DNA from 2 places in the Shewanella sp. SW24 genome. Region 2 is predicted to be linked to the other one. Evidence: predicted binding sites of a transcription regulator. Region 2 holds the regulator's gene; the other holds the start of a gene.
The links. Region 2 encodes ArgR, which controls arginine synthesis, uptake and breakdown. Its sites were predicted from a motif close to ANTGAATANNTATTCANT; they were not measured.
Positions count from the first base shown of each region.

Region 1 (16,124 bases), on a different contig from region 2:
GGCATTGGCATCGGCATTAAAACCAAGGCCTGCGACGGAAACGTCGTTTGCGGCGATCATATTCAAGTTTTTACGTTTGAGTTTATCGCGGGCGTAGGTTTCTACATCATGGGTCTCTGCGGCAAATCCCACCACAAAGGGACGGTTTGGCAAGCTTGCGACCGTGGCTAAGATATCAGGATTCCTCACCAGCGCAAGTTGCATTTCTTCTGCCGATTTTTTGATCTTACTGGTGGCGATGTCGCTAATGCGATAGTCTGCAACGGCGGCGCAACCAATAAAAATATCTTTTTTATCAACGTTATTCATCACAGCGTTAAGCATATTTTGCGCCGATTCAACATCAATGCGGGTCACGCCTTCTGGGGTGCTTAGATTCACTGGGCCAGAGACTAAGGTGACCGTTGCGCCCATATCTGCCGCGGCTTTGGCTAAGGCAAAGCCCATTTTTCCAGAACTGTGATTCGAAATGTATCTGACGGGATCAATTGCTTCACGGGTTGGTCCGGCGGTAATCAGCAGTGACTGTCCTGCGAGTGGCTTAAGTTCAACAACGTCATGAGTGGCAAAAAACTGCGTAGCCCGTTCGGCTATGTCTAATGGCTCTAACATACGACCGGGACCTACCTCACCACAGGCCTGACTGCCACTTGCAGGTCCCCAAAGGGTAAAGCCACGTGATGCCAGGCTGGTTAAATTCGCCTGCGTCGCCAGATTACGGTACATCTGCTGATTCATTGCCGGACACAGGGCGATAGGCGCCTCTGTGGCAAGACAAGTGGTGGTGATTAGCTCATCGGCCATTCCTGCATTAATCCGCGCCAATAGGTTTGCGGTTGCAGGGGCGATGATGACGAGATCTGCCCAACGAGCAAGTTCTATATGGCCCATGGCTGCTTCTGCTGCGGGGTCGAGCAAGCTAGATGCCACTGGATGTCCAGACAACGCTTGCAGCGTCAGAGGCGTGATAAATTCCATCGCACTTTGGCTCATCACCACGCGCACATCAAAACCACGCTCTTTCAAGCGACGTACTAAATCAGCACTTTTATAGGCCGCAATACCGCCGCCAATGCCCAGCAGGACGTTTTTATTTGTCAGACTCACAGACATCATCCGAGATAGAAATAATGCCGGCAACAATATCACAAAGCGGTGAATTTTAGTGACTATCCCAGTTCAAAAAATCTCGTCCATACTCAGTAAAGTGAAAATATGTGAGATGACAGGGAGGTCACATGGGGATTAAAGATTGGCCTGAGGGCGAAGGTCCCAGAGATAAACTGTTACAAAAAGGAGCTGCGCATCTCTCGGATGCTGAATTACTAGCAGTATTGCTGCGTAACGGTTTAGCTGGATTAAACGCGGTTGACCTTGCTAGGTCGCTTATTTGCGAGTTTGGCGGCCTCAGAAACCTGCTCTGTGCCCCAAGAAATCAGGTGTGTCGACTTCCGGGCGTAGGACCTGTAAAATACGCCCAGCTTCAAGCTGCGGCCGAATTAGCGCGGCGTGTAGCGCAGGAAAATCTGCAAAGAGGTCAGGTTTTGACAAATCCCGATTTAACTCGGGACTATTTAATGCGACAATTGGCCGATCGCTCCTATGAAGTGTTCGCAGTTTTACTGCTGGATAGCCAGCATAGAGTGATTCAATTTGTCGAATTATTCCGCGGCACAATAGACTCAGCATCAGTGTATCCACGTGAAGTGGTGAGCTTAGTGCTGGAGAAAAAGGCCGCAGCAGTTATAGTTTGTCATAATCATCCGTCTGGTATTGCCGAGCCCAGTCAGGCTGACCGACGAATAACTGAGCGATTAAAAAATGCGTTAGCAACCATAGACGTATCCTTGTTGGACCATATGGTTGTAGGTGATCGAGAGATAGTTTCTTTTGCAGAACGAGGCTGGATTAATTAATCTAACACTTGATCTTCACTCTGTGATCGTGTATAAAATGCGCCCTCTTTGTGCCTCGGGCGACGGCCATACGAGGCACATTAATGCTCGAGCGTTAAAATTGTTTTTGGAGAAGATTGACATGTCAAGAGTATGCCAAGTTACTGGCAAGAAGCCGATGGTTGGTAACAACCGTTCGCATGCAAAAAACGCGACCCGTCGTCGTTTTTTACCTAACCTACAAAACCACCGTTTTTGGTTAGAAGAAGAAAAGCGTTTCGTACAGTTACGTGTATCTACTAAAGGTATCCGTCTGATCGACAAAAAAGGTATCGAAGTTGTTGTTGCTGAACTTCGTGCCCGTGGCGAGAAGGTATAATAGATCATGGCTAAAGCTAAAGGTAATCGTGAGAAGATCAAATTAGTTTCTACAGCTAAGACTGGTCACTTCTACACAACTGAAAAAAACAAGCGTAACATGCCTGAAAAAATGGAAATCAAAAAATTTGATCCAGTTATTCGTCAGCACGTTATCTACAAAGAAGCCAAAATCAAGTAATCCTTGGTTAGTGTTTCGAGAAAAGCCCCTTATTTAAGGGGCTTTTTTTTGCACTTTTTTTAGTGGCTAGTCATCAAGTTGAGATAATTGCCTCGCAAACTTAAGCAACTGAATCATCCCTTGTGAAGTTAAAAAAGTGTGAACACTTGCTGAAAATATAAAATAGTGCGGTTCTAAGCACTTTAAATCATTAAATCTGCACTTTAGTGAGAATAAATTCTTTATATGTGAATTAAAATGCAATACCATACGCGAAAGTTAGCGATTCATTCCTGGTGTGTCATAGTGACGCTGCCAGCTCAAAAATGAGGTGTAAATAACGCGTGCGTACCACTGAACTGGTTGATGGATTTCGTCATTCTGCCCCCTATGTTAATGCTCACAGAGGTAAAACTTTTGTGGTCATGCTTGGCGGTGAAGCTTTGGCTCAAAATCAATTCCGCGCCATCTTAAATGATGTCGCCCTGCTGCACAGTTTAGGGATCAAAGTGGTGTTGGTATATGGCGCTAGGCCGCAGATTGATGCTGCATTAGCCGCCAACGGTATTGCGCCTGCCTACCACGACGGTGTGCGTATCACGGATGAAGATTCGCTCAAAGTGATTAAGCAAGTTGCGGGTGCACTGCAATTTGATATCACAGCGCGTTTATCCATGAGTTTAAGTAATACGCCGATGCAAGGTGCGCAAATTAACTTAGTAAGCGGCAACTTTGTGATTGCTCAACCACTGGGTGTGGATAATGGTGTGGATTTTTGCCTGAGTGGCAAAGTGCGTCGTATTGATGTGCAAGGCTTAAAACGTCAGTTAGATAATCACTGCATCGTATTGATGGGGCCGATTGCGGCTTCGGTTACTGGTGAAAGCTTTAATCTCACCGCCGAGGAAATCGCGACTCAAGTGGCAATTAAGCTCAAAGCAGACAAGATGATCGGCTTTAGCTCACAGAACGGTATTCTCGATCGAAATGGCGATGTGATTGCCGAGTTGATGCCAAATGATGCGCAAAACATCATGAACAAGCTGGCCGAGCAAGGTTCTGCTTGTGTTGGTACTATGGCGTTTCTCAAAGCCAGTATCGATGCTTGCCGCAATGGTGTGCCACGTTGTCATTTAGTTAGCTACCTTGAAGATGGTGCTTTGCTACAAGAGCTGTTTTCCCGTGAAGGGATTGGTACACAAATCGTCACTGAGAGTGCTGAGCGTTTACGCTGTGCGTCAATCGCCGATATTGGCGGTGTGTTGAACCTTATCCGTCCATTGGAGGAACAAGGCATTCTGGTGCGTCGTAGTCGTGAGCAGCTTGAGATTGAAATCGAACAGTTCATGTTGATTGAACGTGATGGTTTAGTGATTGGTTGCGCTGCGCTCTATCCTTTTGAAGAGGACAATGCGGGTGAGTTTGCTTGTTTGGTGGTGCATCCTGATTATCGCGATGCCGATAGAGGGAGCTTACTGCTGAAGAACATTATCAATCAGGCTAGAAACCGCGGTTATTCACGCTTGTTTGCGCTGACAACTCGGAGCATTCACTGGTTCTTAGAGCATGGTTTTGTGATTGAAGATGTTGAAGCACTGCCACAGAAGAAGAAGCAGTTGTATAACTATCAACGCCGCTCAAAAATTCTCGCGCTCGATCTTTAAGCCGTTCTAAATCAATCCAATCAATGCCAGCCTAGTACTCATATTAGCGCTGGCATTTTTATTGACATAATATGTCTTTATTGGCAGATTAAGGCTTCACTGCACGGGAGATACTGCCAATGAGTCCTCAATTTTTTGAACTCGCCCCTTTAACCCAAACCTCTATCTTCAGCTTTATCGTCTTATTGCTCGGTTTAGCGGGTATCTTGCTGATGTTATGGCTAAAAAATATGCCTAAGATAGCGAAGTCAGCGAGTTTAGGTATATTGCTGGTGATGATGGGCGGATTTTCTTGGGTCTTCTATCAATCGAATAGCGCCGAATTAGTGTTAACCGATACAGAGCTCACAGTGGATGTTCCCTTCTATAAAGTGCAGTTATCCCGCGTGGATTTATTGCCCGCCGAGGCACGTATAGTCGATTTGCAACAAGAGACAGATTTAACGCCGAGATTTAAAACGAATGGTATAGGCATGCCAGGATTTCAATTGGGTTGGTTTAATCTACAAGGGAAAGGCAGGGCATTTTTGGCGATAACAGATAAATCGCAGTTAGTGTTAGTGCCAACGACTAAAGGCTACAGTTTATTACTGACAGTACCGCAAGGGAGTGAGTTTTTAGCACAGTTACAGAAGTAATCATCATATGTCATCACTTCTGCCACTGTGTTTATCGGCGTGATAATGCTCACGCCGTTTTGCGTTTATAGGCCATATCTAAGGTAAAGACGAGCAGCGCGCTCCAGATAAATCCGAAGGTCACGCCTTTTTCGGCATCGAAGGGCTCATTGAATAGACTCACCGCGAGGATAAACATAATACTCGGGCCAATATATTGGAAAAAGCCGAGCATAGACAATGGAATACGTACCGCTGCCCCTGCAAAACACAGCAAAGGAATGGTAGTCACTATCCCAGCCGCCATTAACATCAGATTCAATTGCCAATCGTTAGTCAGCATGCTCGCCGTGGCAGTGTCTAAGGTTGCGACGAGATAAATCAGCGCTACCGGTAATAACACTGCGGTTTCGACCAATAATCCGGCCTTAGCATCCACATTGACCTTTTTTCGCAGCAGTGCATAGAAACCAAAGGTGCCCGCGAGTGCCAGTGAGACGATGGGAATCGAGCCAAAAGAGATTAACTGGATCAATACGCCAGCGCTGGCGAGTGAAACCGCAAACCATTGCAATTTACGCAACCTTTCGCCTAGAAATAACATACCGAGTAAAACGTTGAGTAAAGGATTGATGAAGTAACCTAGGCTGGCATCGAGCATGTGATCGTTATTTACCGCCCAGATAAATAGTAGCCAGTTTCCCGCGATCAATATGGAAGTAATGGTGAGAACCATCAACTGTTTAGGCTGTTTAAACAGTAAGCGTAAGCGAGAAAAACCGCCGATAAACTGCATAATGATCAGCATAAACACGAATGACCAAATCACTCGATGGAGCAAAATTTCGGTGGCGGAAACATGGTTGAGTAATTTGAAATATAAAGGCGCAAAACCCCACATACAGTAAGCACTGACGGCAAGTAGGATCCCTTTGCGGTATTCAAGATTTGGCATGAGACATCTTCGAAGAACAACAAGGTGGCGATTGTAGGTGTGTCTGACCGCTGACTCAAGGGTATCGCCGTGTTCTTTTCGTTACAGAATATCTCCGCAATAGATTGAATGGGCGATTAAAGTGAGTAAACATCCTGTTGATCAAGACGTTTACCTTAGTCAATTTTGAGCCCTAAGGCAGTAATACACATCTAAATTTAACCGCCTAACCCACCATATAAGTCCCTGTTCCAAAAGCGATATGGGTGCCTTGCTCATTATGTAGTTCCATGCGGCATACTGAAACTCGATTACCCGCACGAATGACGCTGCCCGTGCCCGTAAAGGTGAGGCCGCGTCCCGGCCGCAGATAATCGACGCGCATATCAATTGTCCCTAGGGTTTGCAGGCGTTGCTGCAGCTCTTCGACCGTCCAATCATCACGACTGGCGACCAGTCCTGCAAAGGCCGTGAGTCCGCCAACCACATCGAGTACCGTTGCTGTCACACCGCCGTGGAGGATTTGCTGGTGGATATTGCCAATCAGCTCAGGCTTCATGTTGATCACGACTTCGACGCCATCAATGTCATAACGCTTGATATCGAGTCCGAGTAGATTATGGAAAGGGACATGTTGATCAAATACTGCTGCGACTCTTCTCAAAGCTTCGGCTTGGATTGGGCTGGTCATTTTGGGGTCCTTGTCACTGAGTGACGGTATTAGGCGTAATTGGATTTGTTATCAACACTGAGATAAACAAAGTGCGGCTTAGAGCAATTAATCTACAGTGAAGCTTACGGCTAATGCAACTCCGTCGCTAAAATGACGACACCGTTTCGGCAGTTTTTAAAGTATTTTACCCCGCGTTCGTTATTTTTGGCTTAGCCCACTAGGGTTAAAATAGCTACAATCGTGGTGAATTGCCTCGTCTAAAACGCTTTAAATTACCGTTGAATCCTGCATTTTGAACTAGTTTGGGTATAGAATAGGCCCCCTCACTTTTGACATAGAAGATCCATGGAAAAGCTCGTACTCGACACGCATGATGATCCGCTCTCGCAACGCCTCGCACAGGTGTTTGGTTACCGTGACTTTAGGGACGGTCAGCGGGAGGTGATAGAACGTGTCTGTGGCGGGCAAGATTGCTTAGTGATCATGCCAACGGGCGGCGGTAAGAGTCTTTGCTATCAACTCCCCGCGTTGCTGATGAATGGCATCACTATTGTCGTATCTCCATTGATTTCTTTGATGAAAGATCAAGTCGATAGCTTGTTGCAAACCGGTGTTGCAGCGGCTTATCTCAATTCTTCATTGCCGCGAGAGCAGAGCGCCGAAGTATTAAGGCAGCTGCGCCACGGTGAGTTAAAACTACTTTATGTGTCACCTGAGCGCTTATTAACCGCTGATTTTATTGAGCGTATGCAGTCGTTGCAGTTGGCGATGTTTGCCATCGATGAGGCGCACTGTATCAGTCAATGGGGTCATGATTTTCGCCCTGAATATGCGGCGCTTGGCCAGCTAAAGCAACTCTTCCCCTATGTGCCCATGATGGCGCTGACCGCAACAGCAGATCAGGCGACTCGACAGAGTATTTGTGAGCGGCTCGGTATTGACCCGTTCCGTTTACTTTCAAGTTTCGATCGGCCCAATATTCGCTATACAGTCGCCGAAAAGCTTAATGCAGCTAATCAGTTACGACATTTTTTAACGCAGCAGAATGGTACTAACGGCATTATTTATTGCAGCAGTCGCCGTCGTGTCGATGAAGTGGCTGACCGTTTATGTCTGCAAGGTTTTAATGCCAAGGCCTATCATGCGGGAATGACGCAGGAAGACCGTGGTGCAGTACAGGATAGTTTCCTTAAAGATCAAATCGATATTGTGGTTGCCACTGTGGCTTTCGGTATGGGTATTAATAAGTCGAATGTGCGTTTTGTGGTGCATTACGATATCCCAAAAAGTATCGAAGCCTATTATCAGGAAACGGGCCGAGCAGGACGTGATGGGCTCGATGCAGAAGCTTTTATGTTGTTCGATCCCGCCGATATTGGTCGGGTGCGACATTTGATTGAACAGTCCGAGCCAGGACCGCAGCAACAGGTCGAATTCCACAAACTTAATACTATGGCCGCCTTTGCTGAGGCGCAGACCTGTCGCCGCCAAGTGTTGCTGCATTACTTTGATGAGAGTGCATTAGAGCCCTGTGGTAACTGCGACATTTGCCTCGACCCGCCTAAGCGTTATAACGGCACCGAAGATGCACAGAAGGTGTTGTCATGTATTTTCCGTTTAGGCCAGCGTTTTGGTATCAATCATTTAATTGAAGTGTTGCGCGGTTCGAAAGGCGCACCGATAGTCGATCGAGGGCATGACAAACTCACGACTTGGGGGATTGGTAAAGACAAGAGCCATGAGTATTGGCTGAGTGTGATCCGTCAATTGATCCACTTGGGACTGGCGAGTCAAGATGTGACTCGTGGCTCCTCTATTACCTTAAACCCATCGGCACGGCCTGTGCTCAAAGGGGAAGTGGCGCTAATGCTTGCTGAACCGCGTATTCAGTTAACAACCACAAAACGTAAGGCGAGTCAGTCTAAAGCACCGTTGAATTATGACCGTAAATTGTTCGCACGGTTGAAGTTATTGCGTAGAACCATTGCCGAGCAGCAGGATGTGCCGCCGTATTTAGTCTTTAACGACGCTACCCTCGCAGAAATGGCAGCCATGATGCCAACGAGCGCGGGGGAAATGCTCGCCGTCAACGGGGTTGGCGAGCGTAAACTGAGTCGTTTCGGTGATGCTTTTCTCGATGAAATTACGGCTTACTTAGCGGGAGAATAATGGTTTGAAGTATTCTCATTGATTTTAACCTTGCCCAATTGATTGATACTGGCTCGTTTGATTAAAGACTCTAACGTATCAAACTGTTGCATCGCCGCTATACCAATATTGACCTTACTTGAACCCTGCCAAGGCTGAATGCAAGCAACTAACTGACTAACGACTCTTTTAGCACCAGTTGCCGAGGTATGCGGCAGGATAATGATAATTTCATCCATAGAATATCGGATTAACTTATCTTGCTCCCGTAGTCTGTGTTGCAGCTCATCCTGTAAGAGAGGTAGGTCAACTTGACGGATCTGACTCGCATTAAACAATAATAAAGACAGCGGATAATTACCTTGTTTGGCACTGTTTAATGTTGATGTGACTTGTTGGAGCAGCGTTTCCGCAGGTTCATTACCTTCAATATGTGGGGCACGATTATTCTGTTTATCAATCAAATACCAAATAGCTCCACCCAATAATGCCATTGCGATTAAGAACAGTGTGCTATAGGCCCAATCGACATTTAGCTCTTGTAAGATTGAATCTTTTTCTGGTGCAGTGCTATTTGGCTCCTGCTGCAGATCTTGTTGATTTAGACGGGCCTTAAACTGCAATATTCGAGCATTATTCATCGCTTGATTGGTGAGCTCGGCCGCTCTATAACGTTTGAGTAAGAAAGAATAGGCCTGTTTAAAATCCCCTTTTTCTAAGTAGTGATCGCTCATGATCCCGTAAAACCCTTTGAGATCTGAGTATTGTTTTAGGTTTTCAGCTTGCTCAATAGCGTGATTCATGAGGATTAAAGCGGCATCTTCTTGATGCTGAGCAAAACGAATTTGGGCGAGTAGGCGAGTTGAACGCATTGTCGCTAATTGTTGATTTTGTTTTTTAAACGTATTAATCGCGATAGAAAGATATTCTTCGGCATTATCGATGCGGCCTTTATCGAGCGCGATTGAGGCCAAAATGGCATAACTGTAGGCGAGTTCAAGTGGCGAACCGAGCTCAGGTAAAAGCGCTTTAGCTTGTTGTTCGAGTTTATCACTGTAATCAAACTCTTGATTATCAAGCGCTATCCGAGCTGCATTGCGTAAAATAAAGTGTAAAACTTTCCCTTTTGCATCGGCACTTTGTATACCTAAGTTGGTGTAATACATGGCTTGGGGGAAATCATGGGTGGCATAAAGTAAATTTCCCATCGCGGCATACACATAGGCCTGTGGTGGCCATATCCAATTTTGGTTTTGAGTATGAATATCCGGATAAATATCAATCGCGAGGCGTAAATCTTCGATAGCAGAGGAGAAGTTATCAGTGTCAGTATCGAGTTGGCCACGTAAGCGTAAAGCATCGACTAAGGCTTGTGGTTGCTGGTAACGTCGCGCGAGGTTAATGGCTGAATCAAGCAAAGGTAGGGCATTTTGAATATTGTTATAGCTAAGGTTGGCGTCGGCTTGGCAAATCAAAAAGTAAGGGCGTACTTGATCTAGCTTAAGTTGTTTAGCGTTTGCTTCGCCTAATTGAGCGACGTTGATAGCGGCTTCATTTTCCCCTATTTGTAGTAGGTTTTGGCATTTCAACACACTTAATCTGAGTCGATTGATATCTGAGCTTGCACTGGTCGCAAATTGTTTTTCTAACGCTGTTATTTGAGTGAGTGCTTTACTGGGATATTGGTAGACGAGTTCAGTGAGTTCATCTAATTGGTCTATAGCACTGGCCCCAAAGGGAAACAGCCATAACAACAGGCTCAGTACCAAGACGCGAAAATCCATTTTGTGCTCCATATAAAATGCGTAAGTTCTAATATCCCTAATCACTAAGGCGGGATTATAACTTTTCTTAATCGTTTTTTGCATAAAAAACTATTTTTTTCTAAGGGGAATAAGTTAACACATCCCAGTGATTTCTGAATCCAAACAGCTGGTTAATTCTGTGGAATCGATCACTAATTTGGGGATGAAACTCACAGTTATTAGCCTTAAGACAGGTTGAATGAGTGGAACATGAAAAAATTAGGGTTGACACTATCGGCTAGGCAAGTTAAATATTAACCGTCCTCAATAATTCAAACAGAATAAATATACAGATTAAATGAATATTATTAGCCGCAAACTCGACCTCCTCCTTCTATCTCTCGCGGTTTATACGCGGAGGTCTTAGTGTTGCACGCTCGATAAAGAGGCAAAGCATTCACAAACCCCGCACCGATGTTGCGGGGTTTTTTGTATCTGAATACGGCAAAAATTAACTAACGAACGGTGACGTTCCATGGAGAAGCGAAATGTCTAACAGAGTCATAATATTTGATACTACCTTGCGTGATGGTGAGCAGGCATTAGCCGCAAGTTTGTCGGTCAAAGAAAAACTACAGATCGCTATGGCGCTGGAACGTCTGGGTGTGGATGTGATGGAAGTGGGTTTTCCGGTTTCTTCGCCCGGTGATTTTGAGTCAGTGCAGACCATAGCGCGTACCATCAAAAATAGCCGCGTTTGTGCCTTATCCCGCGCATTGGAAAAGGACATAGATGCTGCGGCGCAGGCCTTGTCTGTTGCAGATCAATTCCGTATCCATACCTTTATCTCGACCTCGACGATTCACGTTGAGAGCAAGTTGAAGCGTTCTTTCGATCAAGTGTTAGAGATGGCCGTAGGCGCGGTGAAGTATGCCCGCCGTTTTACCGACGATGTGGAATTTTCCTGTGAGGATGCGGGGCGTACGCCCATCGATAATCTATGCCGTATGGTAGAAGCGGCCATTCGTGCGGGCGCGCGCACCATTAATATTCCCGATACGGTCGGTTACACAGTGCCCAGCGAGTTTGGCAATATCATTCAAACTTTGTTTAATCGGGTGCCGAATATCGACCAAGCGGTGATCTCAGTGCATTGCCACGATGACTTAGGTTTGTCTGTGGCTAACTCGATAACTGCAGTGCAACACGGTGCGCGTCAAATTGAATGTACGATCAATGGCATAGGTGAGCGTGCGGGTAACTGTTCACTGGAAGAGATCGCGATGATTTTAGCGACGCGTAAGGGGATGTTGGGATTAGAAACGGGCATTAATGCCAAAGAAATTCACCGTACTTCTAATTTAGTCAGCCAGTTATGCAATATGCCAGTGCAGGCGAACAAGGCTATTGTCGGTGCCAATGCCTTTACCCATTCGTCGGGTATCCATCAGGATGGCATGTTAAAAGCACAAAATACCTATGAAATCATGACGCCAGAAAGCATAGGTTTGAATCGCAACAACTTGAATATGACCTCGCGCTCGGGTCGCCATGTGATCAAGCATCGCATGGAGGAAATGGGCTATAGCGAGCACGATTACAATATGGATACTCTGTATGAAGAGTTTCTAAAATTGGCAGATAAAAAAGGCCAAGTATTTGATTATGATCTAGAAGCCTTAGCCTTTATGGAAGCGCAGGCCGAAGAAGACAATCACTATCAATTGCAGCAATTAGTGGTGCAGTCTGACTCAACTGAAGGCGTAGCTACGGCGACTGTACGTATCGAAGTGGGCGGCGAAATTAAAACCGAAGCCGCAACCGGTAATGGTCCTGTTGATGCTGCCTATAACGCGATTGCCCGCGCAACCGATCGTCGAATCGATATCATCAGCTACAAGCTAGGCGCTAAGGGCGTAGGTCAAAATGCATTAGGCCAAGTGGATATTACCGCGGTTTACCACGAGCAAAACTTTCACGGCGTAGGTTTGGCAACCGATGTGGTTGAAGCCTCGGCACGCGCTTTAGTGCATGTGATGAACTTAACGTGCCGCGCAGACAAGGTTGCCGATTACAAACAAAGCATGCAAAAAAATCGAGAGCTAGGCGGCGTCTAGTCGCTAAAAGCATCCAAAGAATAGCAAGGTCGAGCATAAAGCATTCACATTTAAAGGAGTTAGCTGGCGTATGAGTTATCAAATAGCAGTATTAGCAGGGGATGGGATCGGTCCTGAAGTGATGGCAGAGGCGCGTAAAGTGCTGCGTGAGGTTGAAGCGCGTTTCGATTTGAATATCGAATACACTGAATTCGATGTTGGCGGTATTGCCATCGATAACCACGGTTGTCCCTTACCCGATGCCACGCTAAAGGGCTGTGAAGCGGCCGATGCGATCCTATTTGGCTCGGTAGGCGGTCCTAAGTGGGAAAAGTTACCACCAAATGAACAACCTGAGCGCGGCGCGCTATTGCCTCTGCGTGGTCACTTCGAACTGTTCTGTAATCTGCGCCCAGCAAAATTGCATGATGGCTTAGAACATATGTCGCCGCTGCGTAGCGATATTTCCGCCCGTGGCTTTGATGTTTTATGTGTGCGCGAGTTAACCGGCGGCATTTATTTTGGTAAGCCGAAGGGCCGTCAAGGCGAAGGCGAAAATGAAGAAGCCTTCGATACCATGCGTTATAGCCGTCGCGAAATTAGCCGTATCGCCCGCATCGCCTTCGAAGCCGCCCGTGGTCGCCGTAAAAAAGTGACCTCAGTGGATAAAGCCAATGTGCTCGCCTGTTCAGTGTTATGGCGCCAAGTGGTTGAAGAAGTCGCAGTAGATTTCCCCGATGTCGAGCTTGAACACATCTATATCGATAATGCGACCATGCAGTTGCTACGTCGTCCCGATGAGTTCGATGTGATGCTATGTTCTAACCTGTTCGGCGATATTTTATCCGACGAAATCGCCATGTTAACTGGCTCTATGGGCTTGTTGTCATCGGCGAGCATGAACAGCACTGGCTTTGGTTTATTTGAACCAGCGGGTGGCAGTGCGCCGGATATCGCGGGCAAAGGTATTGCAAACCCTATCGCCCAAATTCTGTCGGCGGCATTAATGCTGCGCCACAGCTTAAAGCAAGAAGAAGCCGCCTGTGCGATTGAACGTGCCGTAAGCAAAGCATTAAATTCTGGCTACTTAACCGGTGAGCTATTGAGCAGCGACAAGCGTAGCCAAGCTAAATCAACCGCCGAGATGGGTGACTTTATCGCCAATGCTATAAAGGAAGGTGTGTAATGACGACTGTGCCAAAAAACGCGGTGGCAAAAACGCTGTATCAAAAAGTATGGGATGCCCACGTTGTAGCGACTCCTGAAGGTGAAGCGCCGATCATTTATGTCGACAGACATTTAGTCCATGAAGTGACTTCTCCCCAAGCATTTAGTGGCTTAAAAGTGGCGGGCCGCAAACTGCGTGCACCGGAAAAAACCTTTGCTACTATGGATCACAACACTTCGACCCGTAGCGCCAGCTTGGATGCCCTAAGCCCGATGGCGCGCACTCAGGTTGAAACCCTAGCGCAAAACTGTAAAGACTTTGGCGTGCGTTTATACGACATTCACCATCCTAATCAAGGGATTGTGCATGTGATGGGGCCAGAGTTGGGTATTACCTTACCCGGCACTGTGATTGTCTGTGGTGATTCCCATACCGCGACCCATGGCGCCTTTGGGGCATTGGCGTTTGGCATTGGTACGTCCGAGGTTGAGCACGTTTTAGCAACCCAAACCTTGCGTCAACTAAAAGCTAAGACCATGAAGATTGAAGTGCGTGGTCATGTCACCGATGGCGTGACCGCCAAAGATATCGTACTCGCTATTATTGGCAAAATCGGCATGGATGGTGGCACGGGTTATGTGGTGGAGTTCTGCGGTGAGGCGATTGAAGCCCTGTCGATGGAAGGCCGCATGACAGTGTGCAACATGGCGATTGAGATGGGCGCTAAGGCGGGCATGGTCGCGCCGGATCAAACCACTTTCGACTATTTAGCAGGCCGCGAGTTTGCACCCAAGGGCGAAGATTGGACTGAGGCTGTCGCTTATTGGCAAGCCATAAAAACCGATGATGGCGCCGTGTTTGATGCGACTGTGGTACTCGATGCCGCCGATATTGCACCACAATTGACTTGGGGTACAAACCCCGGCCAAGTCGTAGCGATCGATGGAAAAGTGCCAAATCCTATTGATGAAGCCAACCCAAGCACCCGTGCCAGCATGGAAAAGGCCTTAGAATACATTGGCCTGAGTGCGGGCACGCCTATGACAGACATCAGTATCAACAAGGTATTTATCGGTTCTTGTACTAACTCAAGGATTGAAGATTTACGCAGCGCCGCCGTACATGCCAAAGGTCGTAAAGTCGCGAATGGCGTCACCGCGATTGTCGTACCCGGTTCTGGTCAAGTGAAAGCGCAAGCCGAAGCCGAAGGCTTAGATAAAATCTTTATCGAAGCGGGGTTTGAGTGGCGTTTACCGGGTTGTTCTATGTGTTTAGCGATGAACGATGACAGATTAGAAGCGGGTGATCGCTGCGCTTCGACCAGTAATCGTAACTTCGAAGGCCGCCAAGGCCGTGGCAGTCGCACCCATTTGGTGAGCCCTGCAATGGCCGCCGCCGCTGCGGTGGCTGGGCATTTTGTCGATATTCGTAAACCTTACTAATTACCGTAAACCCAAGAGGAGAAGTTAATGCAACCTTTTACGACCCATACCGGGCTTGCGGTCATGATCGACAGCACCAATATCGATACGGATCAGATCATTCCGAAACAGTTTTTGTCTAAGGTGACGCGCGATGGTTTTGGCGTGCACTTATTCCACGACTGGCGTTATTTAGATGATGCGGGCGATCTGCCTAACCCTGAGTTTTCATTGAATCAAAGCCGCTATAAAGGCGCGTCGATTCTTTTGGCGCAGGAAAACTTTGGTTGTGGTTCAAGCCGCGAACATGCGCCTTGGGCGCTGGCAGACTTTGGTCTGCGTGCGATTATTGCGCCGAGTTTTGCTGATATTTTTTACGGTAACTCAATCAATAACGGCTTGTTACCTGTGGCGTTAACTCACGCGCAGGTGCGCCAATTAATGGACGAAGTGGCGGCAGAAACAGGCGCACAAATTACGGTTGATCTCACAAGCTGCAAAGTGATTTCACCGTCGGGCGCCGAGTTTAGTTTTACGCTGGCAGAATCGGCGAGACATAAGTTACTCAACGGTTTAGATGCGATTGGCTTGACCTTGTCCCATGCTGCGCAAATCAGTCAGTACGAAACTCAAATCCAAGGCTGGCGCCGTTAGTTTTTCAGCGCACATTTGTACTGGTGTTGAGTCCATATTTAAGCGCCTAGGTTAACACCTAGGCGCTTTTGTTTTAAATCATCATCTGCTCATGGTTTAACTAGTTGTATTTGAAGTGATAAATTTTTACTGCTGTTTGTGTGTCATAGAATTTTTGTGTCGATAGTGATTTATGCTGAATTTGTTACATCTGAATGATTTACACGTGTTTCTGCGATTTTTGATTTTATTTTGTTGTTTATTATGGTTATTTTTTATTTAACCATGTTGAGTTAATCAGCGTTGCGAATAATAACTGGGCGAATATAGGCTGAGTTTTGTTTAAATGGTGATATTGGTCACTAAATCTGTTTTAAAGTCATCGTTAGCTAGAGTTTTTGTCTGTTTTATCTCCTTTGGTTGCAAACATCTTCTGCATAAGTAAACTGCTTCGCATTCAATCTGGAGTGTTTGCTCTATTTTGCCTGAACGCCGCAGTACTCATTTAAGTAGTACAGATAACAATAATATTATTAGAGAATAACGATGCAAAAACGTCTTCTGACTTTGGCTGTCACTGCAGCCTTGTTAA
Region 1 covers NZ_JAKKSH010000034.1:9,742-25,865, forward strand. The annotation lists gene coaBC (bifunctional phosphopantothenoylcysteine decarboxylase/phosphopantothenate--cysteine ligase CoaBC) at 1-1,116, opposite strand, end outside; gene radC (RadC family protein) at 1,239-1,916, shown strand; gene rpmB (50S ribosomal protein L28) at 2,038-2,274, shown strand; gene rpmG (50S ribosomal protein L33) at 2,281-2,454, shown strand; gene argA (amino-acid N-acetyltransferase) at 2,778-4,097, shown strand; gene L5M17_RS20100 (PH domain-containing protein) at 4,217-4,735, shown strand; gene rarD (EamA family transporter RarD) at 4,785-5,669, opposite strand; gene L5M17_RS20110 (thioesterase family protein) at 5,875-6,339, opposite strand; gene recQ (DNA helicase RecQ) at 6,667-8,490, shown strand; gene L5M17_RS20120 (diguanylate cyclase domain-containing protein) at 8,472-10,253, opposite strand; gene leuA (2-isopropylmalate synthase) at 10,763-12,331, shown strand; gene leuB (3-isopropylmalate dehydrogenase) at 12,402-13,496, shown strand; gene leuC (3-isopropylmalate dehydratase large subunit) at 13,520-14,920, shown strand; gene leuD (3-isopropylmalate dehydratase small subunit) at 14,948-15,553, shown strand; gene L5M17_RS20145 (outer membrane protein transport protein) at 16,079-16,124, shown strand, end outside.
Region 1: the regulator ArgR is predicted to act here: its motif matches at 2,681-2,698, upstream of argA (amino-acid N-acetyltransferase).

Region 2 (16,124 bases):
GTCATTTAACGAGCCTCACGCCATTAAATTTGCCGAGCGAGTTCAGCGGAACAGTATTCTTGCGACCACAGCAATTGACGCTCAGCGCCGATGAACAGGGCGTTGGTACTATCACTGAGCGACGTTTCTTAGGCGCCTTTTGTCATTATTGGGTCAAAATTGAAGCCGCTTCCCATGCTTATTATGTGGAGGTGCGTAGCCAAATGATGCAGCTCACTATCGGCCAAAAAGTTGGGGTAACGACTGAGCCGCATTCGCTCGTGTTGTTTGAATCTTCAGCATATTCAAACTGTGGGGACCCAATCTAAGCGATGAGTATTTATTTAATGCAGATATGACATAGCCAACTAAAGTACGACATTTTTGCTTACGTTTAACTTGGGTCTATGCGGTATTGGTTGGTGATATTTTCGACCATCCTTGCTACTTTTATCCTCCGGTTTTGGAGGAATTATGATAAAAACAATAAATTCAATTTGCACCCTCGTTATTGTAGCAACGGCAATATCGTCTTCAGGAGTGATGGCCATGGATAGGATCACAGGTAAAGCCTTCGCAACGCGATCAGAAGTGTATGCAACCCAAGGGATGGCGGCGACCAGTCAGCCTTTAGCCACGCAAGTCGCTATTGATATACTCAAACAGGGCGGCAGTGCGGTCGATGCAGCGATTGCCGCTAACGCTATGTTAGGATTAGTCGAGCCAACGGGCTCGGGTGTCGGTGGGGACTTATTTGCTATCGTTTGGAGCGCAAAAGATAAACGCCTCTATGGTCTTAATGCATCGGGGCGCAGTCCCAAATCCTTAAGTTTAGAAAAGCTTAAATCCCTCGGATTAGACTATTTACCGCCGCTTGGACCTTTGCCAGTTTCTGTACCGGGTACTGTTGACGGTTGGTACGAGCTGCATAATAAGTTTGGTAAATTAGCTATGGCCGATAACCTCGCGCCTGCAATTCATTACGCCCGTGATGGTTTCCCTGTGTCAGAGTTGATTGCCTATTACCTTGATGGCAGTGGTAAAAAACTGGCTAAATTCCCCGGTTTTAAAGAAACCTATATGCCTAATGGTAAGATGCCTACCGTAGGGGAAATCTTTAAAAATCCCGCGCTTGCTAACACCTATGAGAAAATTGCTAAGGGCGGCCGCGATGCTTTCTATAAAGGTGATATCGCCAAAAGTATCGATAAGTACATGAAATCCCAAGGTGGTTATTTAAGTTATGATGACTTAGCGAGCCATACTAGCGACTGGATAGATCCCGTTTCGGTGAACTACCGTGGTTACGATGTGTGGGAACTGCCACCTAATGGTCAAGGCATTGCGGCGCTACAAATCTTAAAAACCATGGAACCCTTTAATGTGGCTGCCATGGGCTTTAATAGTCCTGAATATGTCCATTTATTTGTCGAAGCAAAGAAACTCGCCTTTGCTGACAGAGCTAAGTTTTATGCCGACATGGCCTTTAATAAAGTGCCCGTTACCGAGCTTATCTCACAGAAATATAACTATGATCGCGCTAAGTTGATTGACCCTACAAAAGCCGCCAAGAGTGTCGATGCGGGTAATCCAGCGTTGCAACATGGCGATACTGTGTACCTGACTACCGCCGACAAAGATGGCAACATGGTGTCACTCATTCAGAGTAATTACCGTGGTATGGGTTCAGGGATGACACCGCCGGATCTCGGCTTTGTGCTGCAAGACCGCGGGCAGATGTTTGATTTAACGGAAGGGCGTTTTAATACCTACGCACCGGGCAAGCGTCCATTCCATACCATTATTCCGGCTTTTGTGACCAAAGACGGTAAACCTTGGCTGAGCTTTGGGGTGATGGGCGGCGCGACTCAGCCACAAATGCACGCGCAGATTGTAATGAATCTGATTGATTTTAAAATGAACTTGCAAGAAGCGGGCGATGCCCCCAGAATTTTGCATATGGGTTCAACCGAGCCCACAGGCGAAGTGATGAATGATGGCGGCTACGTTAGTCTGGAATCAGGTTTTCCGGTAGAAACCCGTCGTGAGTTGATTAAGAAAGGCCATGTACTGCGTGATGGACTTGGGGAGTTTGGTGGCTATCAAGCCATTGGATTTAATGCAGAAACCGGCGTATATCGTGCGGCCTCTGAGAGTCGCAAGGATGGTCACGCCGCGGGTTATTAACTTCAGCGTCACGCTAAGGTAAGCTTGAGGCAGAGTAAGCTTTGCTTCATTTATTCGATTTAACTGATTGGCGAGACTTTAATGGTCTCGTCAATTTTTATGTTTAAGGGCCTTGGGTGGGATAATGCTCCGCTATTGGCATTATCATAAACAGATCAGAGCAAACTGTGCGTTAGTTAATGTCATTTTTAGGTAAAGTTGCGGATAATATTGCCGAAAATGAATTTAGAAAAAGGGTGATAACCAAATGGATATTCAAAATATGCCGCGTGAACAGTTGGGTGTGTGTGCAGAGGGGAACTTACACAGTGTCTATTTGATGTTTAATGCCAATGACAATGTCGAGTCGCAATTACGTCCCTGTCTTGCCAACGTTGCGCAGTATATTTATGAGCTGACAGATCAATATTCCGACAGTGCATTCAATGGTTTTGTTGGTATTGGTGCTAATTATTGGGATAGCCTCTATCCTACTGCTCGCCCTGAACTGCTTAAACCTTTCCCTGCGATGCAAGTGGGCAGTCGTGAAGCACCTGCAATTGAATATGATTTATTCGTGCATATTCGCAGTGATCGTTACGATATTCTGCATTTAGTGGCTAATGAAATCAGCCAAATGTTTGAAGATTTAGTGGAGTTAGTTGAAGAAGAGCGTGGCTTTAGATTTATGGATAGCCGTGATTTGACTGGTTTTGTCGATGGTACCGAAAACCCTAAGGGGCGTCACCGCCAGGAAGTGGCACTTGTGGGTGATGAGGATCCTGAGTTTAAGGGTGGCAGCTATATTCATGTGCAAAAGTATGCCCATAACTTGAGTAAGTGGCATAGATTACCAGTTAAAAAACAAGAGGATATTATCGGCCGTACTAAGCAAGATAATATCGAGTATGAATCTGAAGATAAGCCACTGACCAGCCATATCAAGCGCGTTAATCTTAAAGATGCCGATGGTAAGTCAATGGAGATCCTGCGTCAGAGTATGCCCTATGGTTCGCTGAAGGAGCAGGGATTAATGTTTATCTCTAACTGCCGCACGCCAGAACATTTTGAAAAGATGCTGCATAGCATGATGTTTGGTGATGGCGAAGGCAATCATGATCACTTGATGCATTTTACTAAGGCGATGACAGGTTCATCTTTCTTTGCCCCCGCACTGGATTTTATGCTGCAGTTCGACGAATAAGCTTTCTATAATCAAGCCGAATTAGTATCAATCGAGACGCACTTAAGCTAACGCCTAAGTGCGTTTTTTTATGCTAATGCGCGGGAACCCATTTTTTGATATCGAGCTGCCATTGCAGGGCGGTGAAATCGATAAAGGCGCGCACTAGATTTTGCTGATAACTGCGGGACAAATATACCGCCCACAAGGTTTGGCCTGGTGTCGTAAATTCGGGTAGGACTTCTTTGAGTTGACCACTGGCAAGGTATTGGTTAGCTAAGTCACAGGGTAAACGCACTATGCCATGTCCACGTAGCGCCGCACTGACCAACACTCCCATATCGTTAGCCCTAAGATTCCCTGTAACTTTGACGTGCTCGGCTTGCAGTTCTTTTAGAAAAGGCCAGTTTTGTTGCGCTGAGTGTATGAGGCAGTTGTGGGCCAGCAGATCAATGGGTTCGAGGAGTGGCGTTGCGCTATCAAGATAGCTCGGCGCTGCGCAAAGTACCGCATCTATGGTCATCAAACGCCGAGCTATGAGATTCTCATCGGGTTGCTCGGTATAGCGTAGCGCCACGTCGACTCTCTCATCTACCAATTGCGCAAAACTGTCCGACATCACCAGTTGAATGTTGACCTTAGGATGAATTTTAATAAAGCGATCAACGACATCAAACAGACTGTGCTGCCCAAGGCCAATAGGCGTAGCGATACGAATACTGCCTACCAGTTCACTGTTATGGCTGTGGGCACGACTCTCCATGGCAGCAACTTCACTTAAGATCCGCTGGCAAAATTGTAGCGCTTCCTCACCCTGCAAAGTCAAGCTGGCGCTGCGCGTGGTGCGGTGTAATAAGCGTAAACTCAACCACTGCTCCACTTCTTGAATATGACGGGAAACCTGCAGGCGGCTGAGGTCTAAATGTTCGGCAGCTTTGGTAAAGCTGCCACAGTTTGCGACTTCGACGAAACTGCGTATAGCGGCAATTTTATCCACATTAGTATCCTATATTGAAACAATCATGCTCAATTATTGATGTTTATTAGGTGAAAAACTGCAAGTAAACTGGATCCAATGTAAATCATCTGAGTGAGACAATGAAATGAAAATCGCAATTTTAGGTGCAACGGGTTGGATCGGTGGTGCAATTTTAAAAGAAGCACAGAGTCGTGGATATCAAGTGACAGCGTTAGTGCGTGACCCAAGCAAGTTATCCGTGGCTGACGTGGCAGTACGTGCCGTGGATTTAGAGCTGCCATTGGTCGCCGATACTTTTGCTGGCGTAGATGTCGTGATTGCCGCCGTTGGTGGCCGCGCCCAACAAAATCATGGTCTAGTGGCGAGTACGGTTCAGCATTTACTGGATGTGCTGCCTAACGCTAACGTGCCACGTTTATTGTGGGTCGGTGGTGCTGGAAGCTTAGAAGTGGCGCCGGGTGTGACGCTGGTCTCTAGCCCAGATTTCCCTGCAGCATATAAAGATGAGGCGTTAGCTCAGGGTGAAGCCTTGAAGGTATTCCGTGCGGCGCAAACGGCAATCAATTGGACGTTTGTGAGCCCAGCGGCTGAGATTTATCCCGGTGAGAGTGAAGGCCCGTACCGTCTTGGTGGCGACAGCTTCTTTACCGATGCTAATGGTCAAAGCCGTATCTCTGTAACCGATTACGCAAAAGCCATGGTAGATGAAGCCGAAAAGGGCGCTTACCCAAACCAGCGCATCAGTGTGGCTTACTGATATCGCTATAGTTGAGTTAGAGATTGTGAGTTAGATATTGTGCTGGAATGTGTAACGTAATCGGGACAATGGCCAAATAACCAGCGCGGTATTGCACTTCAAAATGTATTGATAAAATAGAACAGGTCAGCTCACTGACCTGTTTTTTTATTCTGCATAATTGAATAAAGATTTGATGGTTTCTAAGGTATCGGCGATATCTTGGATGCTCGATGGGCAAATGAAGATAGTGTCGTCACCGGCAATCGTACCCAAAATGCCTTCTGGTTTACCAATAGAATCCAACAAGCGGGCTATCAGCTGCGCGGCACCTGGGCTAGTTCGCACGACGATCATAGCTTGGTTGTGATCGACGTCGAGTACCAAATTCTTCAGTGGGCTACCCGCGGTGGGTACGCCTAATTCGGCTGGTAAGCAATACACCATTTCTTGCTTAGCGTTGCGAGTCCGCACTGCGCCGAACTTGCTGAGCATGCGTGACACTTTTGATTGGTTAATATTACCAAAGCCTTCAGCTTGCAAGGCGGTGACGATTTCACTCTGAGAGCCAAAGCGCTCTTCTTTTAAAATCGACTTAAAAATTCTAACAAGGTCATCCTGATTCTTGGTCGTTTGCATAATATTATTATTCGTTATTCAAAAAAACAGGCCCATTTTGAATATTTTTAGAAAAATTGTCAACAAATAACCAGATTGGTTGAATAAAAATTCACTAGCTCTCAGTGGTTAAGTGTTTGTAGGGGGCGTAAAAATCCCAATTTGAGTAATTGTTCTACATTGCTTCTGCGTTATTCCGGAATTCTTTTGTCCCACGACTAAGGGATAATTGAAATTGTTGTGACATTCCAGTAATGTGACGCCAACGCAAATTAGATCCATGTCACACATATCCGAGAAATAACGGAGATAACTATGAAAGTTGCTGTACTTGGTGCTGCTGGTGGTATCGGCCAGGCTCTTGCCCTACTGTTAAAAACTCAATTGCCTGCGGGTTCACAATTGTCTCTATATGATATCGCACCGGTAACTCCGGGTGTTGCGGTTGACTTGAGCCACATTCCAACTGCTGTTGAAATCAAAGGTTTTGCTGGTGAAGATCCAACGCCTGCCCTAGTGGGTGCTGACGTTGTTCTAATTTCTGCTGGTGTTGCGCGTAAGCCTGGTATGGATCGTTCCGATCTGTTCAATATCAATGCGGGTATCGTTCGCAACCTGATCGAAAAAGTAGCGGCAACTTGCCCTACGGCTTTGGTTGGCATTATCACTAACCCAGTCAACACGACTGTGGCTATCGCTGCAGAAGTGATGAAAAAAGCGGGTGTTTATGATAAGAACCGTCTGTTCGGTATCACGACTCTAGACGTGATCCGTTCTGAAACTTTCATCGCCGAATTAAAAGGCCTGAACGTTGCTGACGTTAAAGTGAATGTGATCGGCGGCCACAGCGGCGTGACCATTCTGCCATTACTGTCTCAAGTTGAAGGCGCGACTTTCACTGACGAAGAAGTGGCAAGTTTGACGACTCGCATCCAAAACGCGGGTACAGAAGTGGTTGAAGCTAAAGCCGGTGGCGGAAGCGCGACTCTGTCTATGGGTCAAGCGGCTTGCCGTTTCGGTCTGTCTTTGGTTCGTGGTCTGCAAGGCGAAGCTAACATCGTTGAATGCGCCTATGTTGACGGCGGCAGTGAGCATGCTGAATTCTTCGCACAACCTGTGCTGTTAGGCAAAAACGGTATTGAAAAAGTACTGCCTTACGGTGAAGTGAGTGCATTCGAAGCTAACGCTCGTGATTCTATGTTAGATACGCTGAAAGGCGATATCAAACTAGGCGTTGATTTCGTTAAATAATATTTTGGATAATCTTTTTAGATTATGACGAATTAAAAACGGAGCCATTGAGCTTCGTTTTTTTATGCCTGGGTTTTATACTTTACTAAGCTAATTCAGTTGATCAGCGGCGCTTAGTGGGAATTTGGCAGTTATCATCGCAGCGGGCTTTGCCCGTCAGTAAATAAGAGATGCGATATCTGTGTTTTGCGAATCTGAGATAGCACCAATCGGCCACAGTTTTAATCACGGGCAGGCGTAATAGTTGGATCCAAGCGCGTGTTCCTGTCAGTGCCCACGCTTTGCAAGTGACATCTAACCCGAGTAACACTTCGCCCGTTGCGGTTTCGCCATGGAGAATCGTATTTGCGTAGTCTTTATTGATATGGCTGAAGCGCTCATTAAAGTCTGGCGCATTTAAATCCTCAAGCGCAATCAAGTTCTTCGGATCGCGCGCTTTCAATTGACGCATTTCGGCGCTACATAATGGACAATTCCCATCGTAAAAAATCCGCAGTTCCATCGGTATTACCTCTGATGACTTGATCACAATACTTGGTCTAAGCTCTTGGCTTGAGTACTTAAGCTTGGTTTTCTTCTACCCTATACGCAGAATAAAGGGTTTTAGATCGAAGTGATTGTAGAACGGTTCAGCCCCCTCATTTGGCTTTTTGTTAGGTTAAATTTAAATGAGTACAGTAACATCTTGGTTATTCATTAGTTTAACTTGATTGCTGATTTTTAAGTGCACAAGGTAAAGCCTGACAAATAACGACTCAAAAGGATAGGTATGACATCTCCCATCATAATCACAGGCGTAGGTAAACGCATAGGTTACGCCTTAGCCAAACATTTTCTCGCCCAAGGTCAGCGCGTGATTGGTACTTATCGCAGCCATTACGCTAGCATTGATGAGCTTACCACCTTAGGTGCGACCCTGTATCCCTGCGATTTTTATGACGATGCCCAAGTGCAATCCTTAATTGATGAGTTAACTCAACAGCCTCAAGTTCGCGCCATTATTCACAATGCCTCGGACTGGCTGCCTGATCCTGTGCTTACAAAGAATGAGTCTTTAAAGAGTGCCACTTTTACAATGAGTGAAGTGCTGCAGCGGATGATGCAAGTGCATGTGAGCGTACCCTATCAGTTGAACTTGGCCTTAGAGGCGCAGCTACGTGCGGCTGCTGGCGATGAAATCGGCGGCAGTGATGTGATTCATATTACTGACTATGTGGCAGAGAAGGGCAGTCAGAAGCATATCGCCTATGCCGCCAGTAAAGCCGCGCTGCACAATATGACGCTATCCTTTGCCGCCAAATTTGCGCCCGAGGTCAAAGTGAATTCGATTGCGCCTGCGATGATCCTATTTAATGCGGGTGATGACGCTGCCTATCAGCAAAAAACCTTAGCCAAAGCGCTGTTGCCGAAAGAGGCGGGGAATGAGGAAATTATCGACTTAGTGGAATATCTGCTGAATAGCCGCTACGTCACTGGTCGTTGCCATAATGTCGATGGTGGCCGGCATTTAAGGTAGAGAAGGCTCTAGAACGCCACTGCATGGCTGTAGAATCTAGCTTCTAGATCCTTCTTTTTCAAAACGTCAGTACCCGACTTGGGGTGATGATGAACGGTAAAGGCACATCCCAATGTTCGCAAGGTAAACTCGTCACTTGCTGACAGTCGTGGGCGTAACCCATAGGCAAAGGTTTACCTTTGAGCTGCCAGTTCGCCAGTGTCCTATCGTAATAGCCGCCGCCCATGCCCATACGATTCCCCATTAAATCAAAAGCCACTAAGGGCGTGATAACCACATCTAGCTCAGTTACTGGGATAATGGCGCGCACATCTAACTTAGGTTCTAAGATGCCGAATTGATTCGCCTGCATCGGCGTGTCTGCGGTGTAATGCAGGAATAATAATTGTCCGGCATTGAAGGGATGTAACCTAGGCAGATAGGTGTTTATGCCCATTTGCCACAGCGCAGCGATCAGCGGTGGCGTGGCGAGTTCGCCATCATGGGTGAGATATAACGCTACATGTTGCGCTTTGTTGGCCTGCAATGCATCGAGCATTCGCTGGCAGGCGTTTAAACTTGCTTGGGTTTGTTCTATTTCGGAGAGATATTTACGGGCGGTGCGAATGGCTTTGCGTAACAGATTGCGGCTTTCTTTTGTATGGAGTGCGATATTTGCCGCATAGTTTGTGACATCTACGGCATCCGCGACTTCTACGGCAAGTTGCGCCGTGTCGCTTTTGGCATTCAAATGAGAAAGTTTGGAAGATGTAGACATAGAATTAAGATGCTCCCCAGAATGCCGCTACCGGTGTAGCCCTTGAACCGTAGGTTCAAGGCGGGTAAATGATTACCTCCTAAGGCTTCTCGGTACAAGCCGAGCATGCACAATGTCAGTAAAGCATTCACCCTGAGATAAAAATTATCGGCACAGGGACATTACCAGTTGGCATGCATCCCAGGGAGCAAAACGGTATTGAATCGCTAAAGCATTGGTTTATGTTGATAATCCAGTTTAGCCATTCACTGTGCGTCAGTTGGTTTAACTCAATGAGTGTTAAATCACTAAGGTGCACAGTTTAAATCTATTTAGTTGAACGCTCAACTAAGGCACTTTCGAGGGTCGACTGCAGCAAGCTGATCCTGTCGTCCATCTGTTGCATGTAGTGCTTATTTTTTTGCTTTTCTTGGAACAACTCGTGTCCAATATTCAGCGCCGCCATGATCGCAATTTCTTCACGGCTTAGGCTATTGGTTCGGGTTTTTAACGCTGTGAGTTGTTGTTCAACTCCCAACGCTACCGTACGTAAGGCATCCTCTTGACCTTTCGGGCAAGCGATAGAGTAGGTGCGCCCAAGTAGGGTAATTTCAACAGCACTGTTACTCATGTCGCGGGTGATCCTTTCGTTAGCCTCTTAGGGCGGACTATATAGGGCTGATCTTAAAAGTGCAAGGTAAGCCGCAAATGGATTGGTCTTTGACGGTTTTGTTTGCTGTTTGTGTGAGCAGTTGGATAGTTTTTTATCAGGGCGTGGCCGATTTCGCCATTATTGGGATTCAGTATTGGTTCAAGTCTTTATCTCTGCTAGCATTGCTGCTGGAAAAATCTTATTGGGATCTGATATGGCAACCCCTCCTTCGTTACGTATCGACAGCTTAAAACTCGCCTTAGATGCGGCTGAAATCGGCCAGCATCCGGTAGAAGTTCACGGTGCTTTAGTCGGTTTAATCTGCGGTGGTGTAGAGCAAACTGGCGACACTTGGATCAAGCCTTTATTCGACCTGATGAACGATGGTCAACCTTTGCCAGCGCAGTTGCACCAATTAGTGTGTGATTTGTTTAACGATTCAGTGACGCGTTTAGTGGATTTTGAATTTGGTTTCATGCCGCTGTTGCCTGAAGAAGAAGAGCCGCTCAGCCAACGTGTTGAAGCCTTGTCTCTGTGGACCCAGAGTTTTTTGACTGGCATGGCGATTATTCAGCCGAAACTGAATCAAGCCTCGGCAGAAGTACGTGAAGTGATCAAAGACTTGGCGGAAATTGCCCAAGTGGAATTTGATGTTGCCGACGATGAAGAGTCCGAAGCCGCTTACACTGAATTACTCGAGTTTGTCCGTATTGCAGCCATCATGTGTTACTCGGAATTTGGTCCTGAGCTTCCCCATGGCGAGGCTGACGATACTGCGGTGGTGCATTAATTTACCGCAGTTGTTTAATGTTCAATAAGTTAACACAGTAGTGGCTTCATTAGATGTCAAAGGTGGGCAAACCTGCCTTTGAGTCCATAGCACTGGTATTTTTGAGTGCATAGCATTGATGTTTACATCTTTTATGTTTACATGCCTTAGTGTTATGCCAAAGCTTGAATGAGATCCCCATGACGGCCACAAATCACATGGATACTTCAGTTCAACACGTCGACATCGCGATTGTAGGCGGTGCGATGGCGGGGGCGACCCTAGCGTTAGCTCTCGCGCGTCTTTCTTTATCCGCAGCTCGGCCACTTTCTATTGCCTTAATCGAAGCGCACCTTCCCGATAAGCAACATCCCGGATTCGATGCTCGCTCTATTGCTATCGCCCACGGTTCTATTTTCGAATTATCCCGTTTAGGTTTATGGCAAAAGCTCGCCCATTTGGGCACGGCGATTGAAAATATCCATGTGTCGGATCGCGGCCACTTTGGCATGACAGAACTCAATGCGGCGCAGTTTCATTTAGATGCCCTAGGCCAAGTGGTTGAACTTGAACGGGTTGGCCAAGTGCTGTTTAACGAGTTGAATAAGAGTAATGTCAAACTCTATTGCCCCGCCAAGCTTGCCCAAGTAGAACCCGCCGTTGAAGGTCACACCTTAGTGCTCGATACGGGCGAGCGAATTCAAGCCAAACTTGTGGTTGCAGCCGATGGTTTGCAATCCAAAGTGCGCAGCAGTTTTAATTTGCCCGTGACTCAAGTGGCCTTCGAACAAACGGCCATTATTGCCAATATTCAAACCGCCGATTTGCCAACCAATAGGCCTCACAAACATTGGGCCTATGAGCGCTTTACCCAAACAGGTCCCTTAGCGTTATTGCCTATGGCCGATATTCAAGGTCAACCTCGCTTATCTCTCGTGTGGGCGCTCGATGATGCTCGGGCTAAACAGATGCAAGACGCGCCTAAGGCCGAGTTTTTAGCGGCGCTTCAACAGGCCTTTGGTTATCGTGCGGGCACGTTTATCGATGTCAGCGCGCGCCATGCGTATCCGCTTAATTTGTCCTATATGCCAAGGCCAATTCATCACAGATGTGTGTTTATCGGCAATGCGGCGCAGACACTGCATCCGATTGCGGGGCAAGGGTTTAACTTAGGACTGCGGGATGTGGTGAGTTTGCTCGAGGTAATCCAAACGGCGCTAGCTCAGGGCGAAGATATTGGCTCCGCCGCTGTGACCCATGCGTACCTTAATGCCCGCGAGCACGACAGAAACAGCACTATCCGAAATATCGAATTTTTAGTCCGTGGCTTTTCAAACCAATATTGGCCGATGGCGCTGGGGCGTAACTTAGGATTACGGCTTTTGTCTTGGTTTCCGCCACTGAAAACCCCCGTCGCTCAAAAGGCAATGGGCTGGAAATAACTCCGCAATTTACTGGTATCGCAACGCGAAAAGGATGTACCCATGTTAAGTTCACAAGCCTATGACATTGCCATTGTGGGTGGCGGCATGGTGGGACTCGCCACCGCGATTGGATTGGCGCAGGCCGATCTGAATGTCGTCGTTATCGATGCGGGCCACACAGAGGTCGTGAGCGGCGAGCCGCGTTTACGGGTGAGCGCCATCAATAAGGCGAGCCAGCGCTTGTTAGAAAACTTAGGGGCATGGAGTTATTTAGACACTTCCCGCGCTACGCCTTATCAAAAAATGGCGGTGTGGGATAAAGACGGTTTCGGTAAAATTGCCTTTGATGCCAACAGCATCAGCGAAACAAGTCTCGGCGCGATTATCGAAAACGATGCCATTAGCTTTGCCCTCGCCAAACGTGTCAGTGAGTTTGACAATATCACCCATATTCAAAACCAACGCATAGAGCGCATTGCTTTTGGTGAGCGTGAAGCTTGGTTGACCCTTGCCAATGGCGCCGATTCTGAAATAGAAAGTGTCAGTGCTGCACTTGTGATAGCCGCTGATGGCGCCAACTCTTGGGTGCGCGAGCAATGCAAGATCCCGCTGACCTTTTGGGATTACGGCCACCACGCAATCGTCGCAACTATTCGTACCGAAATGCCACACCTTGCCACCGCCCGCCAAGTGTTTTTGCAGGACGGCCCGCTAGCATTTTTACCTCTGTATGAAGACAATCTCTGCTCTATCGTCTGGTCGGTGCCGCCCGAGCGCGCCACTGAATTATTGGCAATGGATAAAGTGCAATTCGAGCGCAACTTAACCGCTGCTTTCGACGGTCGTTTAGGGATTTGCAAGCTGGAAAGCGAGCGCCAAGCCTTTCCATTACGGATGCGCTACGCCCGCCATTTTGCCCGCCACCGTTTAGTGTTGGCAGGCGACGCTGCCCATACTATTCATCCGCTGGCTGGCCAAGGGGTGAACCTCGGCTTTTTAGATGCGGCCAGCATCATCGAAGTCATCAGCGAATTACAGCAAGCGGGTAAAGATATCGGCGATTATGCGCAGCTGCGTGCACTTGAACGTTGGCGCAAAGCCGATGCAATGGAGATGATCGCGGCGATGGAGGGCTTTAAACGCCTATTCGAAGGTTCAAACCCAGTCAAAAAGGCGATTCGCGATCTGGGCTTAAATCTGGTTGATAATGTCGCTGGGCTGAAAACAGTGTTCATACAACAGGCCATGGGCAATAAGTCGGCACTGCCTAAGTTGTGCCGTTAGCCTAGGTTGCGCTAATGTGATCAGAATTGCCGACAATATCAGCAATTTGACTGCAAGCTGCGCAAATCTGGCCTTCGCATGTAAAAAAATTACATGTTGAAGATGAGAAAATCTAATGACAATGGCTTCGGATTAGAAAAATCTCCTGTATACAAATTTGTGACGCAAGGTATAATTTCGCCGCATTTTAGACCCTAGTATCTACACCCTACACTAGGCAGAGACCTGAAAAAGGCCGCAAAAAGGGATAACAATGGCTAACAAAACTATTCTGTTTAACAAGCACTTAGAATCAAACGCTAAGATGGTCGACTTCCACGGTTGGGATATGCCCCTCAACTATGGTTCACAAATCGAAGAACACAACGCTGTGCGTCAAGACGCGGGTATGTTCGACGTATCCCACATGACTGTGGTTGATGTGATAGGTAGCGACGCTGGTGCATTTCTACGTAAGTTGCTGGCGAACGATGTGGCTAGACTTAAAGTGCCAGGTAAAGCCTTATACAGCGGCATGTTAGATGACAATGCTGGTATCATCGACGACCTCATCACTTATTACCTCACTGACACTAACTACCGCGTGGTAGTGAACTCAGCGACCCGCGAAAAAGATCTCGCTTGGATCGCCAAGCAATCCCAAGGTTTTGATGTCACTGTGACTGAGCGTCCTGAGCTGGCGATGATTGCCGTTCAAGGTCCTAACGCAAAAGCGAAAGCCGCTGCCGTGTTCAGTGCTGAGCAAAACGCCGCCATCGAAGGCATGAAACCTTTCTTCGGTAAGCAAGCTGGCTCACTGTTTATTGCGACTACGGGTTACACAGGCGAAGCGGGCTACGAAATTATCGTCCCAGAAGATGAAGCCCAAGCCTTGTGGCAAGCATTGTTAGATCAAGGGGTTAAACCTTGTGGTCTCGGTGCCCGTGACACGCTGCGTCTCGAAGCTGGTATGAATCTTTACGGCTTAGACATGGACGAAACCATCAACCCATTGGCCGCCAACATGGGCTGGACTATTGCATGGGAACCAAGCGACCGTGACTTCATCGGCCGTAAAGCCCTCGAAACACTTCGCGATGCCGGAACCAGCAAACTTGTTGGTCTAGTGATGGAAGAAAAGGGCGTGTTACGCCATGATATGCCAGTATTTTTCACTGACGCAGCCGGTGTAGAGCAACAAGGCGTGATCACCAGCGGGACTTTCTCGCCAACATTGGGCTATTCTATTGCGATGGCACGTGTTCCTAGTTCGATTGGGGATACTGCGGAAGTCGAAATGCGTAAAAAACGTGTGGCTGTTAGAGTAGTGGCGCCAAACTTTGTGCGCAACGGTAAACAAGCATTTTAAAAAAACGGAACAAGGAACAAGAACAATGAGCAATATTCCGACAGAACTGAAATACGCCTCTTCACACGAATGGATCCGCAAGGAAGAAGACGGTAGCTACACAGTAGGTATCACTGAGCACGCCCAAGAGCTGTTAGGTGACATGGTTTTCGTTGAACTCCCAGAAGTTGGCGACACTGTGACTGCGGGTGAAGACTGTGCTGTAGCTGAATCAGTAAAAGCGGCGTCTGACATTTATGCCCCTATTTCTGGCGAAGTGATTGCCGTGAACGAAGCGCTGGAAGATTCGCCAGAACTCGTTAACAGCAGTGCTTACGGCGAAGGCTGGTTCTTCCGCGTAATGCCTTCTGACGAATCAGAAGTCGACGCTCTGCTGGATGCTGAAGGCTACCAAGCTGTCATCGACGAAGAATAATCGTCGACGCTAACGAAGCCCTAAGGGGCTTCGTTTGTTTTAGCGCAAGATTGACATAACAACAGTCCGTTAATCAGTACCCTACAGTTCTGAATTTCGGCAAATCTGGAACAAGGTTTATCATGACCAAGCAAACCCTCACTCAGTTAGAACAGCACGATTTATTCCTACGTCGTCATATCGGCCCAGATAGCAGCCAACAGCAAGCCATGCTGAACTATGTTGGTGCTGAGTCTCTGGACGATCTGACCGCGCAAATTGTGCCTGAGTCGATCCGTTTAAGCCAAGATCTGAGCATTGGTGATTCCTGCGGCGAAGCCGAAGGCATTGCTTACATTCGTGGTTTAGCGAAACAAAACCAAGTATTTAAGAGCTATATCGGCATGGGTTACTACGGCACTCAAGTGCCAAACGTGATCCTGCGTAACGTATTTGAAAACCCAGGTTGGTACACGGCTTACACGCCATATCAGCCAGAAATCGCCCAAGGCCGTTTAGAAGCCATTCTAAACTTCCAACAAGTGTCGATGGACTTAACGGGTTTAGATTTGGCTTCTGCTTCTTTATTAGATGAAGCAACTGCTGCTGCCGAAGCAATGGCGCTGGCAAAGCGCGTTTCTAAAGCGAAAAAAGCCAATATTTTCTTCGTTGCTGATGATGTGTTCCCGCAAACCTTAGACGTAGTGAAAACCCGCGCTGAGTGTTTTGGTTTTGAAGTGGTGGTTGGCCCTGCATCTGAGGCCGTTAACCATGAGCTGTTTGGTGCTTTGTTCCAATATACTAACCGTTTCGGTCAAATCACTGACTTCACTGAATTATTCGCAACTCTGCGTGCGAAGAATGTGGTTGTGACTGTCGCCGCCGACATTATGTCTTTGGTATTACTGAAATCACCGGGCGCTATGGGTGCCGATGTGGTATTTGGTAGTGCACAGCGTTTTGGCGTGCCAATGGGCTTTGGTGGTCCACACGCGGCCTTCTTCGTTGCCCGTGACGAGCACAAACGTTCTATGCCTGGCCGTATCATTGGTGTGTCAAAAGACGCCCGTGGTAACCGCGCACTGCGTA
Region 2 covers NZ_JAKKSH010000003.1:184,041-200,164, forward strand. The annotation lists gene L5M17_RS04885 (ABC transporter ATP-binding protein) at 1-308, shown strand, start outside; gene ggt (gamma-glutamyltransferase) at 454-2,166, shown strand; gene L5M17_RS04895 (Dyp-type peroxidase) at 2,414-3,349, shown strand; gene L5M17_RS04900 (LysR family transcriptional regulator) at 3,423-4,325, opposite strand; gene L5M17_RS04905 (NAD(P)-dependent oxidoreductase) at 4,432-5,064, shown strand; gene argR (transcriptional regulator ArgR) at 5,212-5,682, opposite strand; gene mdh (malate dehydrogenase) at 5,977-6,912, shown strand; gene L5M17_RS04920 (thiol-disulfide oxidoreductase DCC family protein) at 7,016-7,414, opposite strand; gene folM (dihydromonapterin reductase) at 7,682-8,428, shown strand; gene L5M17_RS04930 (5-formyltetrahydrofolate cyclo-ligase) at 8,487-9,185, opposite strand; RNA gene ssrS (6S RNA) at 9,195-9,375, opposite strand; gene L5M17_RS04940 (cell division protein ZapA) at 9,493-9,795, opposite strand; gene L5M17_RS04945 (UPF0149 family protein) at 10,031-10,606, shown strand; gene ubiH (2-octaprenyl-6-methoxyphenyl hydroxylase) at 10,786-12,027, shown strand; gene L5M17_RS04955 (FAD-dependent monooxygenase) at 12,070-13,293, shown strand; gene gcvT (glycine cleavage system aminomethyltransferase GcvT) at 13,547-14,641, shown strand; gene gcvH (glycine cleavage system protein GcvH) at 14,667-15,056, shown strand; gene gcvP (aminomethyl-transferring glycine dehydrogenase) at 15,179-16,124, shown strand, end outside.